DNA from 2 places in the Rhodococcus (subgen. Prescottella) equi genome. Region 2 is predicted to be linked to the other one. Evidence: riboswitches for the same ligand, from Rfam matches in the RefSeq annotation. Region 2 holds a riboswitch; the other holds the start of a gene.

Region 1 (3,995 bases), 2.0 Mb from region 2:
CTCGCCGTGCGCGGCAAGGGATTCGATGTGGCGGCGATGGCGGTCGTCGGGGCCACGATCATCGCGCTGGCGGCGTCGATCGACCCCCTCGGGACCGACTGACGCGCCGCTCGGATCTGCGGGAGTTCGCGCTCAGCCCCGGCGGGCGGCGCGCGCCAGTTCCATCGTCTCCTTCAACAGTTCCGCCACGGCGTCCGCTTCGGTGAGGAAGCCGTCGTGGCCGTCCTTCGATTCCAGGACCCGCAGCCCGTCGCTGCCCGGCAGCCCGTCCGCGAGTTCCTGTTGCAGGCGTAGCGGATACAGCCGGTCGGAGTCGACGCCGCCGACGATCACGGGCACGTTCGTGGACGCGAGCGCCGCCGCGACACCGCCGCGTCCGCGACCGATGTCGTGCCGGTTCATCGCTTCGGTCAGCAACACGTAGGTGGCGGGATCGAAGCGGGCAACCAGCTTGTCGGCCTGGTGGTCGAGATAGCTCTGGACCGCGTACCGGCCACCGTCCCAGGGATTCTCGTCGGCCTGGGCGTCGTTGGCGAAACGGGAGTCGAGTTCGGCCTCGGTGCGGTACGTCAGGTGCGCGATCCGGCGGGCGAGTCCCAGACCGGTGCGGGGAATTCGCCCGGTGCCGTGGTAGTCGCCGCCCTGCCAGTCGGGATCGCTCGTCACGGCGGCGATCTGGGTGGTCTGGGTGCCGATCTGGTCGGCGGTGGCGCGAGCACCGACCGCGAGGACCAGAGCCGAGTCGACCCGATCGGGATGCCCGACGATCCACTCGAGCGTCCGCATGCCGCCCATCGACCCGCCGATGACGGACGAGAAACGTTCGATGCCGAGCACGTCGGCGAGGGCGACCTCGGCAGCCACCTGATCGCGGATGGAGATCTCCGGGAAGCGCGACCCCCACACCGTGCCGTCCGCGGCAATCGAACCGGGTCCCGTCGTACCGCGGCAGCCGCCGAGCACGTTGGTGGCGATCACGCACCACTCGTTCGTGTCGATCGGGGCGCCCGGGCCGATCATGCCGTCCCACCAGCCGGGGGAGGGGTGCTCGTCGTCCGCGGGGCCCGTCACGTGCGAGTCGCCGGTCAGGGCATGCTCGACGAGGACCACATTGTCCCGGTCGGTCGCGAGCTCGCCCCACCGCTGGACGGCGAGCTCGACATCGGGAAGAACCACACCGCTCTCGAGTTCGATCGAGCCGACGTGGACAAAGCACAAGCGCCCGTCCGGCGGGGGGAACCCCGCCGGACGGGCGTTGCGAACGGAGCTGACGGTCAAGATGCCGCCGCCGCGAAACCGGCGTCGAGGTCGGCGAGGATGTCGTCGATGCCCTCGATGCCGACGGCGAGCCGGACCAGGCCGGGGGTGACACCCGACGCGAGCTGCTCCTCCGGGGTGAGCTGCGAGTGGGTGGTCGACGCCGGGTGGATCACCAGCGAGCGCACGTCACCGATGTTGGCGACGTGGCTGTGCAGGGTGAGCGCGTTGACGAACTTCTTGCCGGCCTCGACCCCACCGGCCAGCTCGAACGCGACGATCGCGCCGGTGCCGCGCGGGGCGATCGTCTTCGCCCGCTCGTGCCACGGCGACGACGGCAGCCCGGCGTACGAGACCGACGTGACCTCCGGTCGGGCTTCGAGGTACTCGGCGACGGCCTTGGCGTTGGCGACGTGGCGCTCCATCCGCAGGCTGAGCGTCTCGATGCCCTGCGAGATCAGGAACGCGTTGAAGGGCGAGACCGCGGAACCCAGGTCGCGCAGCAGCTGCACGCGGGCCTTGAGAGCGAACGCCGGCGCGCCGAGATCTGCGAAGACGACACCGTGGTAGCTCGGGTCGGCAGTCGTGAAGTTGGTGTGGCGGCCCTGTGTCCAGTCGAACTTTCCACCGTCGACGATCACACCGGCGACCGCGGTGCCGTGGCCGCCGAGGTACTTCGTGGCCGAGTGGACGACGATGTCGGCGCCGTGCTCGAGCGGACGGATCAGGTACGGGCTCGCGACGGTGTTGTCGACGATCAGCGGGATGCCGTTCTCGTGCGCCACCTTCGAGATCCCCGGGATGTCGAGGATGTCGTTGCGAGGGTTCGAGATCGACTCGCCGTAGAACGCCTTGGTGTTCGGGCGGATCGCGGCACGCCACTGCTCGATGTCGTCGGGATCCTCGACGAACGAGACCTCGATGCCCAACTTGCGCAGCGAGTAGTGGAACAGGTTGTACGTGCCGCCGTACAGACGCGGGCTCGACACGATGTGGTCGCCGGCCTCGGCGAGGTTGAGGATCGCGAACGTCTCGGCGGCCTGCCCGGAGGCCAGCAGCAGAGCGGCGACGCCACCCTCGAGCGCGGCGATGCGCTGCTCGACGGCGTCCTGCGTCGGGTTCATGATGCGGGTGTAGATGTTGCCGGGCTCGGCCAGGCCGAACAGCGCTGCGGCATGGTCGGTGCTGTCGAACGTGTACGACGTGGTCTGGTAGATCGGCAACGCGCGGGCGTTGGTGGCGCCGTCGGGCGTCTGTCCCGCGTGGACCTGCTTGGTCTCGAAGCTCCAGTTCGCGGTCGGGTCGACAGCGGCGTCCGTGATTTCGGTCATGAGTCGTTCTACTCCAGGGTGTGAAGTCTGCAGATGGGGTTGGCGCAGCATCGACTGCGCGCCTGTGGACCGGCTACTCGTGACAACTACACATGAAGAACCTCCGGTGGGGCATGGCCCGGTCAGTGGGTCCGTCCCAGCGGACCCGCGCTTGTCTTCCGGCTCGAGTCGGAAGACCAGGTCATCACCCGGGGCACCCCACCGCGGTTGGAGGGTTGCCGGCCAGCGAGCCGGGGCTTGACGCTGACACTCATGACCTGGCCGTGATCTTAACGGCAGAAACGGGCACACGGGAAGGAGGGGGCTGATCTTTCGACCCCAGGTGTGGAGAACCGGCAAAGTTACCGGTAGGTAGGGGTAGTGAGCCAGGGGGCATGGTTGCGCTCGGAAGCAATAGCAGTACGCTCGTCATGTTTGGGTCGTCCCTGCCGAGGGAGATCCGAACCGTCTACGTTTGATAATTGAACCGTTGGCGGGTCCACTCACAAAGTGGCCCGTGCACCCCCAGTACCCAGGGAACGGAACCAGGGACACTTCCTAGGAGGACGCGAAGCCCCCATGTCCAAGATCAAGGTCGAAGGCAAGGTCGTCGAACTCGACGGCGACGAGATGACGCGCATCATCTGGCAGTTCATCAAAGACAAGCTGATCCATCCCTACCTGGATGTCGATCTCGAGTACTACGACCTGGGGATCGAGCATCGCGATGCCACCGACGACCAGGTCACCATCGACGCCGCCGAAGCGATCAAGAAGCACGGCGTCGGCGTCAAGTGCGCCACGATCACCCCGGACGAGGCGCGGGTCGAGGAATTCGGCCTGAAGAAGATGTGGCGTTCCCCGAACGGCACCATCCGTAACATCCTGGGCGGCACGATCTTCCGCGCCCCCATCCTGATCTCGAACGTCCCGCGTCTGGTCCCCGGTTGGACCAAGCCGGTGATCGTCGGCCGTCACGCCTTCGGTGACCAGTACCGCGCCACCGACTTCAAGGCACCCGGCGCCGGCACCGTCACCATCACCTACACCCCGGACGACGGCTCCGAGCCGATCCAGCACGAGGTGTGCCGCCTGCCCGAGGACGGCGGCGTGGTCATGGGTATGTACAACTACAAGAAGTCCATCCAGGACTTCGCGCGGGCCTCGCTGTCCTACGGCCTGCAGCAGAACTACCCGGTGTACCTCTCCACCAAGAACACGATCCTCAAGGCCTACGACGGCATGTTCAAGGACGAGTTCCAGCGGATCTACGAGGACGAGTTCAAGGCCGAGTTCGACGCCGCCGGCCTGCACTACGAGCACCGCCTCATCGACGACATGGTCGCCTCGTCCCTCAAGTGGGAGGGTGGCTACGTCTGGGCCTGCAAGAACTACGACGGTGACGTCCAGTCCGACACCGTTGCGCAG
Region 2 (3,995 bases):
GTCGACGAGGACGGTGACGCTGTTCGGATCCCGCCCCTCGGCGGCGACCTCGGCGCGGATCCGTTCGCGGGCCTGCTGCGCGTCGCGCAGATCCGCAGCCTGGATGCGCTGCACCACGGCGGGCCGGGCGGCGAGGTCGAGGATGTCGGGGCCAACCGTCAGGTCGACCCAGTAGTCGGGCCCGGTGAGCGGGACGTTGCCGGCGATCCGCGATGCGGCGGGATGATGCCCGGCACCGGTCAGTTCGACGGCCACCCGCAGCGGACGCCGCGGGGCGATGGACGGGACGGAGGCGAAAACGGAGTGGGACATGACGAACTCCTCGGAAGAAGACAGCTGATGGAGGGCGCGGGGCGTCAGCGCGTACAGCTGTCCGAGGAGGTGCGGCACAGATCGACATGACGGCGGGACCACTGCCCGTGCGTGTGCGTCGACTGCATGCGCGTCACGCTATCCCCCGATCCTGTCCCCCACCACAGTTCGAATCAGACCGATTCCGAGACGGTCAGACGCACTCGGCGGCACCGTCGGTGCTGCTGGAGAAGCCACGCGTCTCCGGAACCGGGTTCCACAGGCCGTCGGTCTTGCCGTAGTTCCACGTCTGCTCGCCGGCGACCAGCCGGCGGACGGCGGCGATCAGCCGCTCGACGTCGTCGGAGCCGGTGCCCAGGCCGAGGCTGGCGCGCACCGCACCGCCGGCGTGACCGATGCGGTTGAGCAGCGGGTGGGCGCAGAATCGACCGTCGCGCACACCGATGCCGTGCTCGGCCGACAGGTATGCGGCGATCTGGCCGGGCTCGTAGCCGTCGATGGTGAAGGTGACGATGCCGACGCTGTCCGGGGCGTCCGACCACAGGCGCAGCAACTGCACGCCGTCGATCTCCGCGAGCCCCTCCGCGAGACGGGAGGCGAGCACCTGCTCGTGTTCGACCACCTTGTCGAAGTCCAACGCGGCCAGCGCATCACACGCAGCAGCGAGCGCCGCGACACCGAGGACGTTGGGGCTGCCGGCCTCGTGGCGGGCCGGGGCCGGGGCCCAGCAGGTCTCGTCGACGGTCACCTCGCGCACGGCGCCGCCACCGGCGAGGTAGGGCTCGGCCTCGTCGAGCCAGTCCCGACGGCCGACCAGGACGCCGGCCCCGAACGGCGCGTACAGCTTGTGCCCGGAGAACGCCAGGTAGTCGACACCGCTCTCGGCCAGGTTCACGCGGCGGTGCGGAGTGAGCTGTGCGCCGTCGACGAGGATGCGGGCACCACAGCGGTGGGCGACCTCGGCGAGTTCGGCGATGGGGAGGACCTCGCCGGTGACGTTGGAGGCGCCGGTGATCGCGAGGAGGGCAGCGGGCTTGGCGCACAGCTCTGCGACGATGCGGCGGATGGTCTCGGCCACCGTGTCGGCGGCCTCGACGACGCGAGAGTTCTTCCACGGCAGGAAGTTCGCGTGGTGCTCGATGTCGAGGACCACGACGTCGCCGGGAACACAGCTGGCGAGCAGGTTGAGTGAATCGGTGGTGTTGCGGGTGAAGACCACGACCTGGTCGGTGTCAGTGCCGACGAAGCGCTCGACGGATCCACGGGCGTTCTCGTAGGCCTCGGTGCTCACCCGCGAGGCGTAGCCGGCACCGCGGTGGACGCTGGCGTAGAAGGGCAGCAACTCCTGGACGCGGTCCGTGACCTGCGACAACGCCGGGGCGCTGGCTGCGTAGTCGAAGTTTGCGTAAACGCAGGTTCCACCCCCGACGAGCGGAACCTGCAAGTCACAGCCGGACACCCGGGCGATCGGAGCGGTGGCGCAGGCGTCGGCGGTCAGTACAGCGGTCATCACAAATCCTTCGAGTCTTGGGACTCGTCGGCAGTGGAAGTCGACGCCATCGGAGTCCGCGCTTGCCATGTCCTTGTGGACCATGACCTGGTCGTCACCCGGAGCACCCCACCGCGGTTGGAGGGTTGCCGACCAGCTAGCCGGGGCTTGACGCTGGTACTCGTGACCTGGCAACGAGAATGGCAGAGCCGTCCTCGCGATGTCAACCCACCGTCAACCCTTCGAACATGAGACGGTGGTCACACTTGGGCCGCCTCCTGCGGCCGCCCGGCCCGCCGCAGGAGATCGGCGCGAACCGCCGCCACCACGTGCTCGAGCCGATCCGCGCCGGGGGTCCCCAGCTCGTCGACCACCCGCAGCCCGACGTCGGGTCCGTCCCGAAAACTCACCGCCACAGCACGATTGATTCGCACTGCCGGAGATTCCCGCAGTGCCGGCAGCCGGTCGTACGCGCCGACGATGCCGACCCAGTCGGTGTCCGCGAAGGTCGGTGCGACAGCGTGCGCGGCGGCGATCGACGCCTCGATCGCATACCGTCCGCCGTCACTCTCACCGGCAACGGTCATGCACGCCAAGCCTTCCGCGATCCGCTCGCGGTTCCATCGACCGCGGTTCTGCTCGTCGAGCGGCACCGCCCGTCCGGTCGCGTCGACACGGGTGTCACGTCGGCTGTCCTGCAGGCACATCAGGGCCGACAGGCCCCACACCTCGGGCTCCGCGGGCACGAGTACGCACAGCAGACGCCCTAGCCGCAGCGCCTCGTCGCACAGCTCGGCCCGGACCGCGGATTCCCCCGCCGTCGCCGAGTAGCCTTCGGTGAAAACGAGATACACGCAGGCGAGGACGATGGGCAGCCGCTCGGGGAACTGCTCGTCGGACGGTAGCCGCAGCGGGATCCCCGCGTTCCGAATCTTCGACTTGGCGCGGCTGAGTCGCTGTCCCACCGTGGTTTCGGGCCGCAGGAACGCGCGCGCGATCTCGGCGGTGGTGAGTCCGCAGACGAGACGCAGCGTCAACGCCACCTGTGACTCCGCGGACAGCGCCGGGTGGCAGCACGTGAAGATCAACCGCAACTGGTCGTCCGCGACGGACGGCATCTCCTCGTCGAAGTCCTCGAACTTCTGCCGGAACGCGTCCACCTCGCGGTCGCCGCGCAGCCGTTCGGGCGCGTGAGCCCCACCGTCGCCACCTCGGCCGCGACTCGGTCAGCCGGCAACGATCTGCCGGAGTTCGACGCACCCCTTGGACCCGACCGGAATCTGCGAGGCGAGCGCGATCGCCGCGTCCCGGTCGGGAGCGGACAGCACGTAGATACCGTTCGCGATCTCGTCGGCCTCGGTGAACGGTCCGTCGGTCAGCAGCATCTCCCCGTCGCGCAGCCGCACGGTCGTCGCCGACGCCGGCGGGAACAGTGCGCCGGATCCCTTGATTCGGGCGCCCGCGATCTCACCGAACCGCTTGTGCTCGGTCACCCGCGCCTCCCATTCGGCCGATCCGGGTTCGTTCGCGGCTCCGGACGGTTCGCGCAGCAGTGCGGCCCACCACGTGTCCATCGGCTCGTCCTGGGAGTTCCAGAACACCATCGGCCACAACTCGACGTGCCCGGTCGAGACCTCGGGAATCTGCCGCACCATGCTCAGCGCGGCGTCCAGGTCGGCGGCGTCGAACACGTAGTAGCCGCCGACCACCTCCGTGACCTCGGCGAACGGCCCGTCCGTCACCACCGCGTTCCCGCCGCCGTCGTGCCGGATCGTCGCGGCCTCCGAACCCGGATACAGCCCGCCACCTGCGACGGCCTCCTGCGCCCTGGTCCAGAACTCCTGATGCCGCTGCATCGACGCGGCGTACTCGTCGGTCCCGGGTACCGACGCGGGTCCGCCCTCCTCGGCGGCGAGCAGTGCCAAGTAGTACATGTCGTCATCTCCCTCCGACGCGGGGCCGAGTACCCCGCTTTCGTCAACACGACGTGCGGGGCGCGCCGATTTCGACACATCCGGGGGAGAATCTCCGGGAAGAAGCGATTCGCCCGGCCGGGCGGGTGTTCATCCTCCGGACACCTGGACGTGAGAGAACCTGATGTCCGCCCGACCAGGCACAGAGAGGGACGTCCCGGATTGTCTGCCCAGCAAGCAACAGACCAGTCGGACCAGCAGTTGTCGCACCGGATACCCGC

What was found. Region 2 has a riboswitch for S-adenosylmethionine ahead of C7H75_RS02985 (aminotransferase class V-fold PLP-dependent enzyme). Riboswitches for the same ligand answer to the same signal wherever they lie in the genome.
Region 1: linked by a shared signal. The riboswitch ahead of C7H75_RS18020 (bifunctional o-acetylhomoserine/o-acetylserine sulfhydrylase) and the one ahead of C7H75_RS02985 (aminotransferase class V-fold PLP-dependent enzyme) in region 2 are both predicted to bind S-adenosylmethionine.

What each region holds. Positions count from the first base shown of each region.
Region 1 is NZ_CP027793.1:3,856,701-3,860,695, reverse strand. Features, by position in the region: gene C7H75_RS18030 (DUF3017 domain-containing protein) at 1-102, shown strand, start outside; gene metX (homoserine O-acetyltransferase MetX) at 133-1,278, opposite strand; gene C7H75_RS18020 (bifunctional o-acetylhomoserine/o-acetylserine sulfhydrylase) at 1,275-2,588, opposite strand; SAM riboswitch class IV at 2,731-2,846, opposite strand; gene C7H75_RS18015 (NADP-dependent isocitrate dehydrogenase) at 3,147-3,995, shown strand, end outside.
Region 2 is NZ_CP027793.1:653,667-657,661, reverse strand. Features, by position in the region: gene C7H75_RS02990 (LLM class flavin-dependent oxidoreductase) at 1-312, opposite strand, end outside; gene C7H75_RS02985 (aminotransferase class V-fold PLP-dependent enzyme) at 506-1,822, opposite strand; SAM riboswitch class IV at 1,876-1,990, opposite strand; gene C7H75_RS02980 (RNA polymerase sigma factor) at 2,062-2,961, opposite strand; gene C7H75_RS02975 (YciI family protein) at 3,028-3,735, opposite strand; gene C7H75_RS02970 (Pls/PosA family non-ribosomal peptide synthetase) at 3,886-3,995, shown strand, end outside.